DNA from 2 places in the Peribacillus sp. S4 genome. Region 2 is predicted to be linked to the other one. Evidence: a T-box and tRNA genes for the amino acid it is inferred to sense, from the RefSeq annotation. Region 2 holds a T-box; the other holds one or more tRNA genes.
The links. A T-box is a leader RNA that pairs with one kind of tRNA and senses whether it is charged. The one in region 2 lies ahead of thrS (threonine--tRNA ligase), so its partner is inferred to be a tRNA-Thr.
Positions count from the first base shown of each region.

Region 1: it has a tRNA-Thr gene. The T-box ahead of thrS (threonine--tRNA ligase) is inferred to sense a tRNA for this amino acid. The anticodon was not compared.

Region 1 covers NZ_CP175708.1:5,001,496-5,007,467, reverse strand. The annotation lists rRNA gene ACJ9PY_RS24020 (23S ribosomal RNA) at 1-1,578, shown strand, start outside; rRNA gene rrf (5S ribosomal RNA) at 1,698-1,813, shown strand; tRNA gene ACJ9PY_RS24010 (tRNA-Val) at 1,825-1,900, shown strand; tRNA gene ACJ9PY_RS24005 (tRNA-Thr) at 1,911-1,986, shown strand; tRNA gene ACJ9PY_RS24000 (tRNA-Lys) at 2,009-2,084, shown strand; tRNA gene ACJ9PY_RS23995 (tRNA-Leu) at 2,092-2,173, shown strand; tRNA gene ACJ9PY_RS23990 (tRNA-Gly) at 2,182-2,256, shown strand; tRNA gene ACJ9PY_RS23985 (tRNA-Leu) at 2,269-2,357, shown strand; tRNA gene ACJ9PY_RS23980 (tRNA-Arg) at 2,367-2,443, shown strand; tRNA gene ACJ9PY_RS23975 (tRNA-Pro) at 2,455-2,531, shown strand; tRNA gene ACJ9PY_RS23970 (tRNA-Ala) at 2,549-2,624, shown strand; tRNA gene ACJ9PY_RS23965 (tRNA-Met) at 2,653-2,729, shown strand; tRNA gene ACJ9PY_RS23960 (tRNA-Ile) at 2,740-2,816, shown strand; tRNA gene ACJ9PY_RS23955 (tRNA-Ser) at 2,838-2,930, shown strand; tRNA gene ACJ9PY_RS23950 (tRNA-Met) at 3,034-3,107, shown strand; tRNA gene ACJ9PY_RS23945 (tRNA-Asp) at 3,114-3,189, shown strand; tRNA gene ACJ9PY_RS23940 (tRNA-Phe) at 3,213-3,288, shown strand; tRNA gene ACJ9PY_RS23935 (tRNA-His) at 3,306-3,381, shown strand; tRNA gene ACJ9PY_RS23930 (tRNA-Gly) at 3,386-3,459, shown strand; tRNA gene ACJ9PY_RS23925 (tRNA-Ile) at 3,465-3,541, shown strand; tRNA gene ACJ9PY_RS23920 (tRNA-Asn) at 3,554-3,628, shown strand; tRNA gene ACJ9PY_RS23915 (tRNA-Ser) at 3,630-3,720, shown strand; tRNA gene ACJ9PY_RS23910 (tRNA-Glu) at 3,724-3,795, shown strand; gene ACJ9PY_RS23905 (TraR/DksA C4-type zinc finger protein) at 3,837-4,586, opposite strand; gene ACJ9PY_RS23900 (1,4-dihydroxy-2-naphthoate polyprenyltransferase) at 4,738-5,658, opposite strand; gene ACJ9PY_RS23895 (isochorismate synthase MenF) at 5,957-5,972, shown strand, end outside.
Region 2 covers NZ_CP175708.1:4,345,754-4,351,725, reverse strand. The annotation lists gene ACJ9PY_RS20650 (amino acid permease) at 1-1,438, shown strand, start outside; gene ACJ9PY_RS20645 (DUF7010 family protein) at 1,694-2,329, shown strand; gene ACJ9PY_RS20640 (hypothetical protein) at 2,370-2,645, opposite strand; T-box leader at 3,001-3,222, shown strand; T-box leader at 3,254-3,476, shown strand; gene thrS (threonine--tRNA ligase) at 3,536-5,443, shown strand; gene ACJ9PY_RS20630 (hypothetical protein) at 5,440-5,972, opposite strand, start outside.

The DNA.
Region 1 (5,972 bases), 660 kb from region 2:
TCCTGAGGAAGGCTCGTCCGCTCAGGGTTAGTCGGGACCTAAGCCGAGGCCGAAAGGCGTAGGCGATGGACAACAGGTTGATATTCCTGTACCACCTATACATCGTTTGAACGATGGGGGGACGCAGAAGGATAGGGTAAGCGCGCTGTTGGATATGCGCGTCCAAGCAGTTAGGCCGGAAACGAGGCAAATCCCGTTTCCATTAAGGCGGAGCTGTGATGGCGAGGGAAATATAGTACCGAAGTTCCTGATTCCACGCTGCCAAGAAAAGCCTCTAGTGAGATGTAAGGTGCCCGTACCGCAAACCGACACAGGTAGGCGAGGAGAGAATCCTAAGGTGTGCGAGAGAACTCTCGTTAAGGAACTCGGCAAAATGACCCCGTAACTTCGGGAGAAGGGGTGCTTTTTAGGGTGAATAGCCCAGAAAAGCCGCAGTGAATAGGCCCAGGCGACTGTTTAGCAAAAACACAGGTCTCTGCGAAGCCGCAAGGCGAAGTATAGGGGCTGACACCTGCCCGGTGCTGGAAGGTTAAGGGGAGAGGTTAGCGCAAGCGAAGCTTTGAACCGAAGCCCCAGTAAACGGCGGCCGTAACTATAACGGTCCTAAGGTAGCGAAATTCCTTGTCGGGTAAGTTCCGACCCGCACGAAAGGTGTAACGATCTGGGCACTGTCTCAACGAGAGACTCGGTGAAATTATAGTACCTGTGAAGATGCAGGTTACCCGCGACAGGACGGAAAGACCCCGTGGAGCTTTACTGCAGCCTGATATTGAATTTTGGTACAGCTTGTACAGGATAGGTAGGAGCCTGAGAAGCCGGAGCGCCAGCTTCGGTGGAGGCGTTGGTGGGATACTACCCTGGCTGTATTGAAATTCTAACCCGCGCCCCTTATCGGGGTGGGAGACAGTGTCAGGTGGGCAGTTTGACTGGGGCGGTCGCCTCCTAAAGAGTAACGGAGGCGCCCAAAGGTTCCCTCAGAATGGTTGGAAATCATTCGTAGAGTGTAAAGGCACAAGGGAGCTTGACTGCGAGACCTACAAGTCGAGCAGGGACGAAAGTCGGGCTTAGTGATCCGGTGGTTCCGCATGGAAGGGCCATCGCTCAACGGATAAAAGCTACCCCGGGGATAACAGGCTTATCTCCCCCAAGAGTCCACATCGACGGGGAGGTTTGGCACCTCGATGTCGGCTCATCGCATCCTGGGGCTGTAGTCGGTCCCAAGGGTTGGGCTGTTCGCCCATTAAAGCGGTACGCGAGCTGGGTTCAGAACGTCGTGAGACAGTTCGGTCCCTATCCGTCGCGGGCGCAGGAAATTTGAGAGGAGCTGTCCTTAGTACGAGAGGACCGGGATGGACGCACCGCTGGTGTACCAGTTGTCTTGCCAAAGGCATAGCTGGGTAGCTACGTGCGGACGGGATAAGTGCTGAAAGCATCTAAGCATGAAGCCCCCCTCAAGATGAGATTTCCCATGGCGCAAGCTAGTAAGATCCCTGAAAGATGATCAGGTTGATAGGTCAGAGGTGGAAGCATGGTGACATGTGGAGCTGACTGATACTAATAGATCGAGGACTTAACCAACGCTTTTTAAAAAATGAAATACCTTCTTATTATCTAGTTTTGAAGGAATGAAAATTTCTTCTTGCATTTTCTCAAAAAGACGTTATAATAATATATGTCTTGAAAAAATGTTAACATTGTTTGGTGACGATAGCGAAGAGGTCACACCCGTTCCCATTCCGAACACGGCAGTTAAGCTCTTCAGCGCCGATGGTAGTTGGGGGTTTCCCCCTGTGAGAGTAGGACGTCGCCAAGCAGGTTTCATATGGAGGATTAGCTCAGCTGGGAGAGCATCTGCCTTACAAGCAGAGGGTCGGCGGTTCGATCCCGTCATCCTCCACCATTTTACACCTGCCGGTGTAGCTCAACTGGTAGAGCAACTGACTTGTAATCAGTAGGTTGGGGGTTCAAGTCCTCTTGCCGGCACCACTTTTTAAGATAGTACAAGCACGAGCCATTAGCTCAGTTGGTAGAGCATCTGACTTTTAATCAGAGGGTCGAAGGTTCGAATCCTTCATGGCTCACCATTTATATGCGGGTGTGGCGGAATTGGCAGACGCACCAGACTTAGGATCTGGCGCCGCAAGGCGTGGGGGTTCAAGTCCCTTCACCCGCATCTTTCATGCGGAAGTAGTTCAGTGGTAGAATACAACCTTGCCAAGGTTGGGGTCGCGGGTTCGAATCCCGTCTTCCGCTCCACTTTTCGTATGTGCCGGGGTGGCGGAACTGGCAGACGCACAGGACTTAAAATCCTGCGGTAGGTGACTACCGTACCGGTTCGATTCCGGTCCTCGGCACCATCATAATATGCGCCCGTAGCTCAATTGGATAGAGCATCTGACTACGAATCAGAAGGTTGTAGGTTCGACTCCCGCCGGGCGCACCATGTTTTTATTGCGGGAAGTAGCTCAGCTTGGTAGAGCACTTGGTTTGGGACCAAGGGGTCGCAGGTTCGAATCCTGTCTTCCCGACCACGTGATTTTTAATGAATGGGGCCTTAGCTCAGCTGGGAGAGCGCCTGCCTTGCACGCAGGAGGTCAGCGGTTCGATCCCGCTAGGCTCCACCATTTTTCAATCAGAAACTTATATTATATTGGCGGTGTAGCTCAGCTGGCTAGAGCGTACGGTTCATACCCGTGAGGTCGGGGGTTCGATCCCCTCCGCCGCTACCAATAAATATAAGGACCTTTAGCTCAGCTGGTTAGAGCAGACGGCTCATAACCGTCCGGTCGTAGGTTCGAGTCCTACAAGGTCCACCATATTCATTTTTTAAAAGCCGTGGAGGTATACCCAAGTTCGGCTGAAGGGATCGGTCTTGAAAACCGACAGGGGAGTCAAATCCCGCGGGGGTTCGAATCCCTCTACCTCCTCCATTTTTTCTAAAAGCAGCAAGTTGTTTTAAAACAACCTTACATAAAGGATGCGGACGAAACAATATTCACGAAAGCTTGATGCTAATCGTTTCATTATTACCGTCGCGGGGTGGAGCAGTCCGGTAGCTCGTCGGGCTCATAACCCGAAGGTCGCAGGTTCAAATCCTGTCCCCGCAATTATTAGGTCCCGTGGTGTAGCGGTTAACATGCCTGCCTGTCACGCAGGAGATCGCGGGTTCGATTCCCGTCGGGACCGCCATTATTTAAATTGAATACATATGTGGCTCAGTAGCTCAGTCGGTAGAGCAAAGGACTGAAAATCCTTGTGTCGGCGGTTCGATTCCGTCCTGAGCCACCATATCTTACAAAATTACGGCGATTGTGGCGAAGTGGTTAACGCACCTGATTGTGGTTCAGGCATTCGTGGGTTCGATTCCCATCAGTCGCCCCATTTCGCGGGTGTAGTTTAGTGGTAAAACCTCAGCCTTCCAAGCTGATGATGAGGGTTCGATTCCCTTCACCCGCTCCAAATATGGGCCTATAGCTCAGCTGGTTAGAGCGCACGCCTGATAAGCGTGAGGTCGATGGTTCGAGTCCATTTAGGCCCACCATATTCATATTGTTCCGCAGTAGCTCAGTGGTAGAGCATTCGGCTGTTAACCGAACGGTCGTAGGTTCGAGTCCTACCTGCGGAGCCATGGGGAAGTACTCAAGAGGCTGAAGAGGCGCCCCTGCTAAGGGTGTAGGTCGCGCGAGCGGCGCGAGGGTTCAAATCCCTCCTTCTCCGCCAGTTGGCCCGTTGGTCAAGCGGTTAAGACACCGCCCTTTCACGGCGGTAACACGGGTTCGAATCCCGTACGGGTCATAACAAAAAAGGAAGCATACATTCATGTATGCTTCTTTTTTTTATTTATTTTCCTTGATATAACCATCTTTTTGTTTATAGGGAATGTCTACAAGTTGGGATTCTATATTTTCTTCTTTCAGGGTATCTTCATATTCCTTTTGCTTTTTGTTCGGTATATCCACTCTCGTTTTTCCTTCGATATCATTTGCTGCAAATCCTTCATAGTCTTCAGGAAATCCATCCGTTTCATCCTCGTTTTTATAAAGATCATTGTAATTGTCATGATCACCGGTATAATCAGATGGCGTTTCTGATGTACCGAATTTGGCCACTTCACCAAAGCTATCTTCTTTAGCTGCCATTTCGATTCCATGACGATTTTCAAAATGATCACCCTTGGATGGAATCAGTATATCCTCTTCCACTGGCCTGTCTTGTGAAAGCGTTCGTTCTGGGGAATGCTCGACACAGTAGAGGGTGCTTGGGATCGCTTCAAGCCTCTCGATGGGGATTTCCTTATTGCAGGTTTTACAATGGCCATACGATCCTTCTTCCATGGCTTTCAAAGCTTCTTCTATTTTCTCCATTTCGGATTGTGCATGCTCATCGAGTGCTTGATTACGTTCCATCTCGAATAATTCGGTCCCTAGGTCTGCAGGATGATTATCATAGGATGATAATTCACCTACGGATTCCGTCTGGCTTTTATCCAGAACGGATTGTTCATCATTTTGAATTCTATTACATAGCTCATTTTTTTCCTGAAGCAGTTCTTTTTTAAATTTTTGCGTTTGTTGTTTCGTTGCCATATCCAATTCACTCCTTCTAAACTAAAGTCCAAATCTCTTTTTATATTGGTAAGGTGGTTGTATTATCTATTACCCGAATCGGAGTATAGGAAAACAATATGGAACGGAAGATAGAAAAAAGGACTGAGCGGATGGGCTCAGTCCCCGAAGACTATATAAGATAGCTGATGAATAATCCAATGGCCATGAGTAAGCCAAAGAAGGTGTTCGTTTGGGCAGTGGCTTTCATTGCCGGCACCATCGTGATCGGCTGTGTTTTACCTACGAAGCCTTTTATTGCGGCCATTGCCTTCGGTATGCTAAGGAAGGCAAGGAGAATCCAAGCCGTAACGCTTCCGGTAAGAACGAGCCCAACAAGCCATAGATAAGAGAAAGCGAACATGATTGCCATGAATGTCAGGGCGTTTTTCCTGCCCATCACGACTGGCATCGTTTTGCGGCCATGTGCCTTATCCCCATCATGATCCCGGAGGTTATTGGATAAGTTGATCAGCCCTACCAGTATCCCACTTGGAATGGCAATTAAGATGGCTGTTGAAGAAACATCACCGGTTTGAATGAAAAAGGCGATCAGGATTATCAAAAAGCCCATGAACAATCCAGAAAAAAGTTCCCCGAACGGTGTATATGAAATGGGCAGGGGACCGCCTGTATAAAGATAGCCGACAAGCATGCAAACGAGGCCTACTGCAGCTAGCCACCAAGACGATGCGGCACAGATATAGATTCCAATGATCAAGGCGATGGCATACATGCCAAGGGCCAAGTTCATGATTAGTCTGGGGGTCATCCCATGACGGACGATCCCGCCTCCGATGCCTACGGATTCCTCCGTATCCAGGCCTCTCTTGAAATCATAGTATTCATTGAATAAATTGGTTGCAGCTTGAATCAGGATACTTGCAACCATCATGGCAGCGAATAGTAACCAATTCACTCCATCTTCCAAAAGTGCAATCACAGTTCCAAGTAAGACTGGGACAAAAGCTGCGGTTAGTGTATGTGGACGAATTAACTCCCACCAAATCTTCCAGGTCCGTTTAAGGGGAAGTCCGTCGTATTCTGTTTGCATTATTTCTCTCCTCAAAATCATTATTGGTTCTCTCGAAATTATAACAAATATTGAAATGTTGCACAAAAGGTTATCCTAATAAATGCAGGAAAAGTGGGTATGGGTGTAATTGAAATTCATGGGTGATTCATTTCCAAAATCAAGGGTATTTCTCTACATTCGCTAAGATTCATATAATAAGGAAAAAAGCAGGGAAGAATCGTTCGGTAAAGGGGCGTTTTATTGACATGAGGTTCAAGGGAGGTGTATCTTTAAATAGGTTAAATAGCTTTTAAAATGTACATTTGGGGGGATTTTTTTGGCTATCTCAGAGG
Region 2 (5,972 bases):
AGAACCGACAGTTAAAAGGCAACTGAAAGCAAGACATATGACCATGATTGCCATTGGCGGTTCAATAGGAACCGGATTATTCCTGGCGAGCGGGGCAACCATCCAGAGCGCAGGGCCCGGCGGTGCCCTCGCTGCCTATGCCTGCATTGGGATCATGGTTTATTTCCTGATGACGAGCTTAGGGGAAATGGCGACATATATGCCTGTGTCGGGATCCTTTTCCACCTATGCCACACGCTTTGTTGATCCCGCATTCGGCTTTGCACTTGGCTGGAATTACTGGTTTAACTGGGCAGTCACCCTTGCCGTGGAAATAGCTGCAGCAGCCATCATCATGAAATTCTGGCTCCCTGATGTACCCAGCCTGATTTGGAGTGCCTTATTTCTTGGAATCGTCTTCACCCTCAACGCCCTATCCATTAAAAGCTATGGTGAATCTGAATATTGGTTTGCACTAATAAAAGTCATTGCCATCATTTGCTTCATCATTATTGGTTTATTGACCATATTGGGGATTTTTGGCGGAAAGGTGATCGGATTTGAAAACTTCACCATGGATGAGGCACCATTCAAGGGAGGATTTTTATCGATCATCTCAATCTTTCTAATCGCGGGATTTTCTTTTCAAGGCACAGAACTGGTTGGTATTGCTGCCGGGGAAAGTGAAGAACCCGAAAAAAATGTTCCGAATGCAATCCGCCAAGTATTTTGGCGCATCCTATTATTTTACATCGGGGCCATCCTGATACTTGGTCTCTTAATACCGTATACGAGTCCAAGCTTGTTGAACGGAGATGTCGAAAATATTTCTGTAAGCCCTTTCACGCTTGTTTTTGAACGGGCAGGGCTGGCATTCGCTGCATCCGTCATGAATGCGGTCGTGTTAACCTCCTTACTATCCGCCGGGAACTCGGGGCTATATGCATCAACGCGGATGTTATGGTCGATGGCAAAAGATCATCAAGCTCCCAAATTCCTGGCCAAAGTCAACCGCAGGGGGATCCCGATGAATGCCTTGATCATGACATCCATAATTGGGGGATTCGCCTTCTTGACCTCCATTTTCGGGGACCATGTATTTACATGGCTATTGAATGCATCCGGGCTGACTGGCTTCATCGCCTGGATTGGAATCGCCATAAGCCATTATCGCTTTAGACGAGCCTATGTTGCACAGGGTGGTGACCTGAACGAACTCAAATATAAAGCAAAATGGTTTCCATTCGGTCCGATTCTTTCATTCACCCTGTGCATACTCGTCATAGCAGGACAGAACTATGGAGCATTCCTAAGCGGCAGCATCGACTGGTATGGAGTCGCCGTCTCCTATATCGGATTACCGATATTCCTGGGAGTCTGGCTAGGATACAAGATTTATCACAAGACCAAATTAATAGCATTAAAAGATTGTCAATTCGATAAATCAGATGTGGCTTGATACCAATGGAAAAAACCTGAGCTTCCCTTTGGAGACTCAGGTTTTTTTATGAAGATTTGTATCGAAATCGAGTTATATCTGCGAAAAACGGAATATATTTGCGGAAATTGAATTATATCAACGAAAATCGAATTATATCAACGAAAATCGAATTATATCTGCGAAAAACAGAATATATCTGCGAAACGGCCATTATCTCATCTCAAATGATTTTTTTATAGCTGAATAATTGGGGAAGTGGTGCAATATTATTCTATGTACGATTATACTGTGGATGAAAGGAAACTGATGATGAAAGAGGCTTTTCGCGGTTCTGGAATTGGAGTCACTTTCATGGCGGTCTTCGGAACACTGTGGGCGGGTACTGGTGTAATGGGATTGCAGGGGTGGGGGTTTCCATACGTGGAACTCGCAGCCATATTCGTGGGAATCATCATGGTTATCGTTGGCATTTCATTAATACATGCTTCACAAAAAATGTCCAATCAAGTTTCAGATGATGGGGCAAGACGTCTTAAGCGTATCGGATTTTTGTTTAATATGGTCTTCATTGCCGAAGGTTTGCTGATTGGGATTGCCATTGCCATCTGTAACTTGATCAATCAGACCGATCTTATACCGGGAGTCATCGCCATTATTGTAGGGATTCATTTTTTACCATTGGCGTCACTTTTCCAAATCAAGGTTTATTATGCAACAGGTGTGCTTCTCTGTTTATTGGCGCTTATTACATGGCTGATTGTGCCAGACACCGTCATGGTTGGGGAGCACCAAATCCTTGCACCGTTATCATTGCTCGGCCTTGGATGCGCACTAATACTCTGGGCCACTGGACTTACGCTATGGCTAGGAATAAAGAATTCAAGCCGAACGATAACCGATGAAGAATGAATTAATAAAAAAACCCGTCATGGTGAACGGGTTTTTTCATTTAATTTTTCATCCAGGTCAAGAGCCTGACAATTTGAAATGGTTCATTCCAAACGATAATGAAACTTAAAAGAAAGAATGCAGCCACAGCCAAAAATTTTGACATTCCTCTTTCATTTTTATATATGGCCCCTAAGCTGCATAACAAACCAATTAGCAACGCACCGAATCCTGAAATCATAAGCAGCTCGGAGGCTTTTGAAAAAGCTAGGGAACAGGAAAATGAAAGGATACCAATCACTGCAAATACGATTGACCAATTGCTTAAACGTTTCATAGAGACTCCTTTTTTACTAATTATACCAATTTGGTGTCAGTAATGAAATGAAAAAAATTAAGGTTGTCACTTATGGGAATATATTGTAATATATATAACAATATAAAATTTTAGAAGCATTGATAAGGACATGAATCATTTTTACGGTCTGCAGAGAGGGAAGGGCAGCTGCGAACTTCCTGGCTTAGGAAACTGATTTACCGCCTTTGAGCTATATCGGTGAACAAGAGTAACTGATATCGTCTAAGCTGCGTTACAGCTCCAGAGCCATGAGTATTTTTTGCTTATGGGAAATTGGGTGGAATCACGGGTAAACGCACTCGTCCCTTACATAGGGATGGGTGCGTTTTTTATAATTATTGCCATGATAAGGACATGAATCATTTTTACGGTCTGCAGAGAGGGGAGGATAGCTGCGAACTTCCTGGCTTAGGAAACTGATTTACCGCCTTTGAGCTATATCGGTGAACAAAAGTAACAGATATCGTTTAAGCTGCGTTATAAGCTCCAGAGCCATGAGTGATTTATGCTTATGGGAAATTGGGTGGAACCACGGGTAAGCGCACTCGTCCCTTGCATAGGGATGAGTGCGTTTTTTTCTATATAAAAATATGGCGATGATAAGGACATGAATCATTTTTACGGCCTGCAGAGAGGGAAGGGCAGCTGCGAACTTCCTGGCTTAGGAAACTGATTTACCGCCTTTGAGCTATATCGGTGAACAAAAAGTAACTGATATCGTCTAAGCTGCGTTACAAGCTCCAGAGCCATGAGTGTTTTTTGCTTATGGGAAATTGGGTGGAACCACGGGTAAACGCACTCGTCCCTTGCATAGGGATGTGTGCGTTTTTTTATTATTAAAAAGGGGTGTTTATGTGATGGATGAAAAAATGATTAAAGTACAATTCCCGGATGGGCAGCAAAAGGAGTATCCGCAAGGGATCACAGTGGAAAGTGTGGCAGGCTCAATCAGCCCAAGTTTAAGGAAAAAGGCAGTAGCTGGAAAACTGGATAAGCAATTGGTTGATTTAAGTCACAAGCTTATTCAGGATGGTGAACTGTCGATCTTGACTCTCGATTCGGATGAAGGATTACACGTATTGCGACATACATCTGCGCATGTTTTGGCACAGGCTGTGAAAAGATTATACAAAAATGTGGAATTAGGGATGGGACCAGTCGTGGAAGACGGTTTTTACTATGATTTTAAGTTAGATCATCCTTTGAGCTCAGAAGATCTGCAGGCCATTGAAAAAGAGATGGAACATATCATAAGTGAAAATCTGGAAATTAAAAGGATAGAAGTGACTTATGAAGAAGCTGTGAAGTTATTCGAGGGCAGAGGGGAGTCTTTCAAGTTGGATATAGCAAAGAACATCCCCAATGGTGAAAAATTAACGCTCTATCAACAGGGGGAATTCATCGATCTTTGCAGAGGGCCGCACCTTCCATCCACATCATTTGTAAAATCATTCAGATTGACTCGTGTATCTGGTGCCTATTGGCGGGGAGACAATCAAAATGAAGTTCTCCAAAGGGTGTATGGCGTGGCTTTTCGAAAGAATAAGGATTTACAGGATCATTTTAAATTCCTTGAAGAAGCGGCCAAACGCGACCACCGTAAATTAGGGAAGCAGTTGGAATTATTCATGTTTTCGGAGGAAGCCCCTGGAATGCCATTTTATTTACCGAAAGGACAAATCGTTAGAAATGAATTGGAGAAGTTCTCGCGGGAGCTTCAGACTGAAGCTGATTATGACGAAGTTCGGACTCCTTTCATGATGAACCAGCGGTTATGGGAACAGTCGGGCCACTGGGATCATTATCACGAGAATATGTACTTCACTGAGGTGGATCAAACAAAATTCGCGATGAAGCCAATGAACTGTCCGGGTCATATGCTTATTTTCAAAAACAGTCTTTATTCTTACAGGGATTTACCCATCCGGATGGCCGAATTCGGTCAAGTCCACCGTCATGAATATAGCGGTGCATTGAACGGGATGCTGCGTGTCCGTACATTTTGTCAGGATGATGCCCACATCTATGTACGGCAGGATCAAATCGAAAGTGAAATAAAACAAGTGTTTCATCTGATCGATAAGGTGTATCGCACTTTCGGATTCGAGTATTCCGTTGAGCTCTCGACTCGTCCGGAGGATTCAATGGGCGATGATTCCCTTTGGGAAGCTTCTGAAACAGCCCTGAAAAATGTTCTGGAAAGCATCGGGATACAATATCAAGTAAATGAAGGAGACGGGGCATTTTATGGACCGAAAATTGATTTTCATATTAAAGATGCATTAAAACGAAGCCACCAATGTGCAACAATCCAACTTGATTTTCAAATGCCCGACAAATTTGATCTGACTTACATCGATGAAAATAATGAAAAAGTTCGTCCGGTGGTCATTCATCGTGCCATCTTTGGATCGATCGATCGTTTTTTCGGAATCCTGATAGAACACTTTGCCGGTGCTTTTCCGGTATGGCTCGCCCCGGTGCAAGTACAGATCATCCCAGTCTCACAAGTTCATCTGGATTATTGTTTACAGGTTCAAAATGCACTGAAGAATCAAGGCATAAGAGTGAAAATCGATGATCGGAATGAAAAGCTGGGGTATAAAGTCAGGGAAGCACAGCTGGGGAAAATCCCATATATGCTGGTCCTTGGAGATAAAGAAGAAAAAGAAAATGAAGTAAATGTCCGGAAATATGGGGAACAAGAATTTGAAAATGTCACAATAGAAACGTTCATCAAGAAAATGGTCCAGCAAATAAAAGAACGCAGCATCTAACAAGAAAGCAGCTTAAATTGGAACTCACGAGTAAAAGGCCGAAATTCACGAGTAAAAGCGAGAAACTCACGAGTAAAAGGCCAGAATTCACGAGTAAAAGCGAGAAACTCACGAGTAAATGGAATAAAAAAGACAGCCGAATAAATCGGCTGTTTCTTTTTATCTACAAATCCATACCCAGCCAACACTAGGAATGAACTGCTGAAAACAGTTACCCCCAGGGCCGCCATGACCGCCGCCTTGTCCGCCGCCATGACCGCCATCATGACCGCCGCCTTGTCCGCCACCATGTCCGCCGCCTTGTCCACCGCCTTGTCCACCGCCATGACCTTCGACAGGCATGTTAATCCTAGGTATTGTAATCCAACTATATCTGTATGATGTACCTCATTTGGTATGCCGCCTTCGAGTATCTGTACCATTCCAGTAGTATTATTTATCCCCATTAAAATAAAGGTGTGCGGGGTGTTACCCCAAAATCCTCTGAAGCAATGACCTTGCCGGCCTGCGTTTAAATGGCTCTGGATAG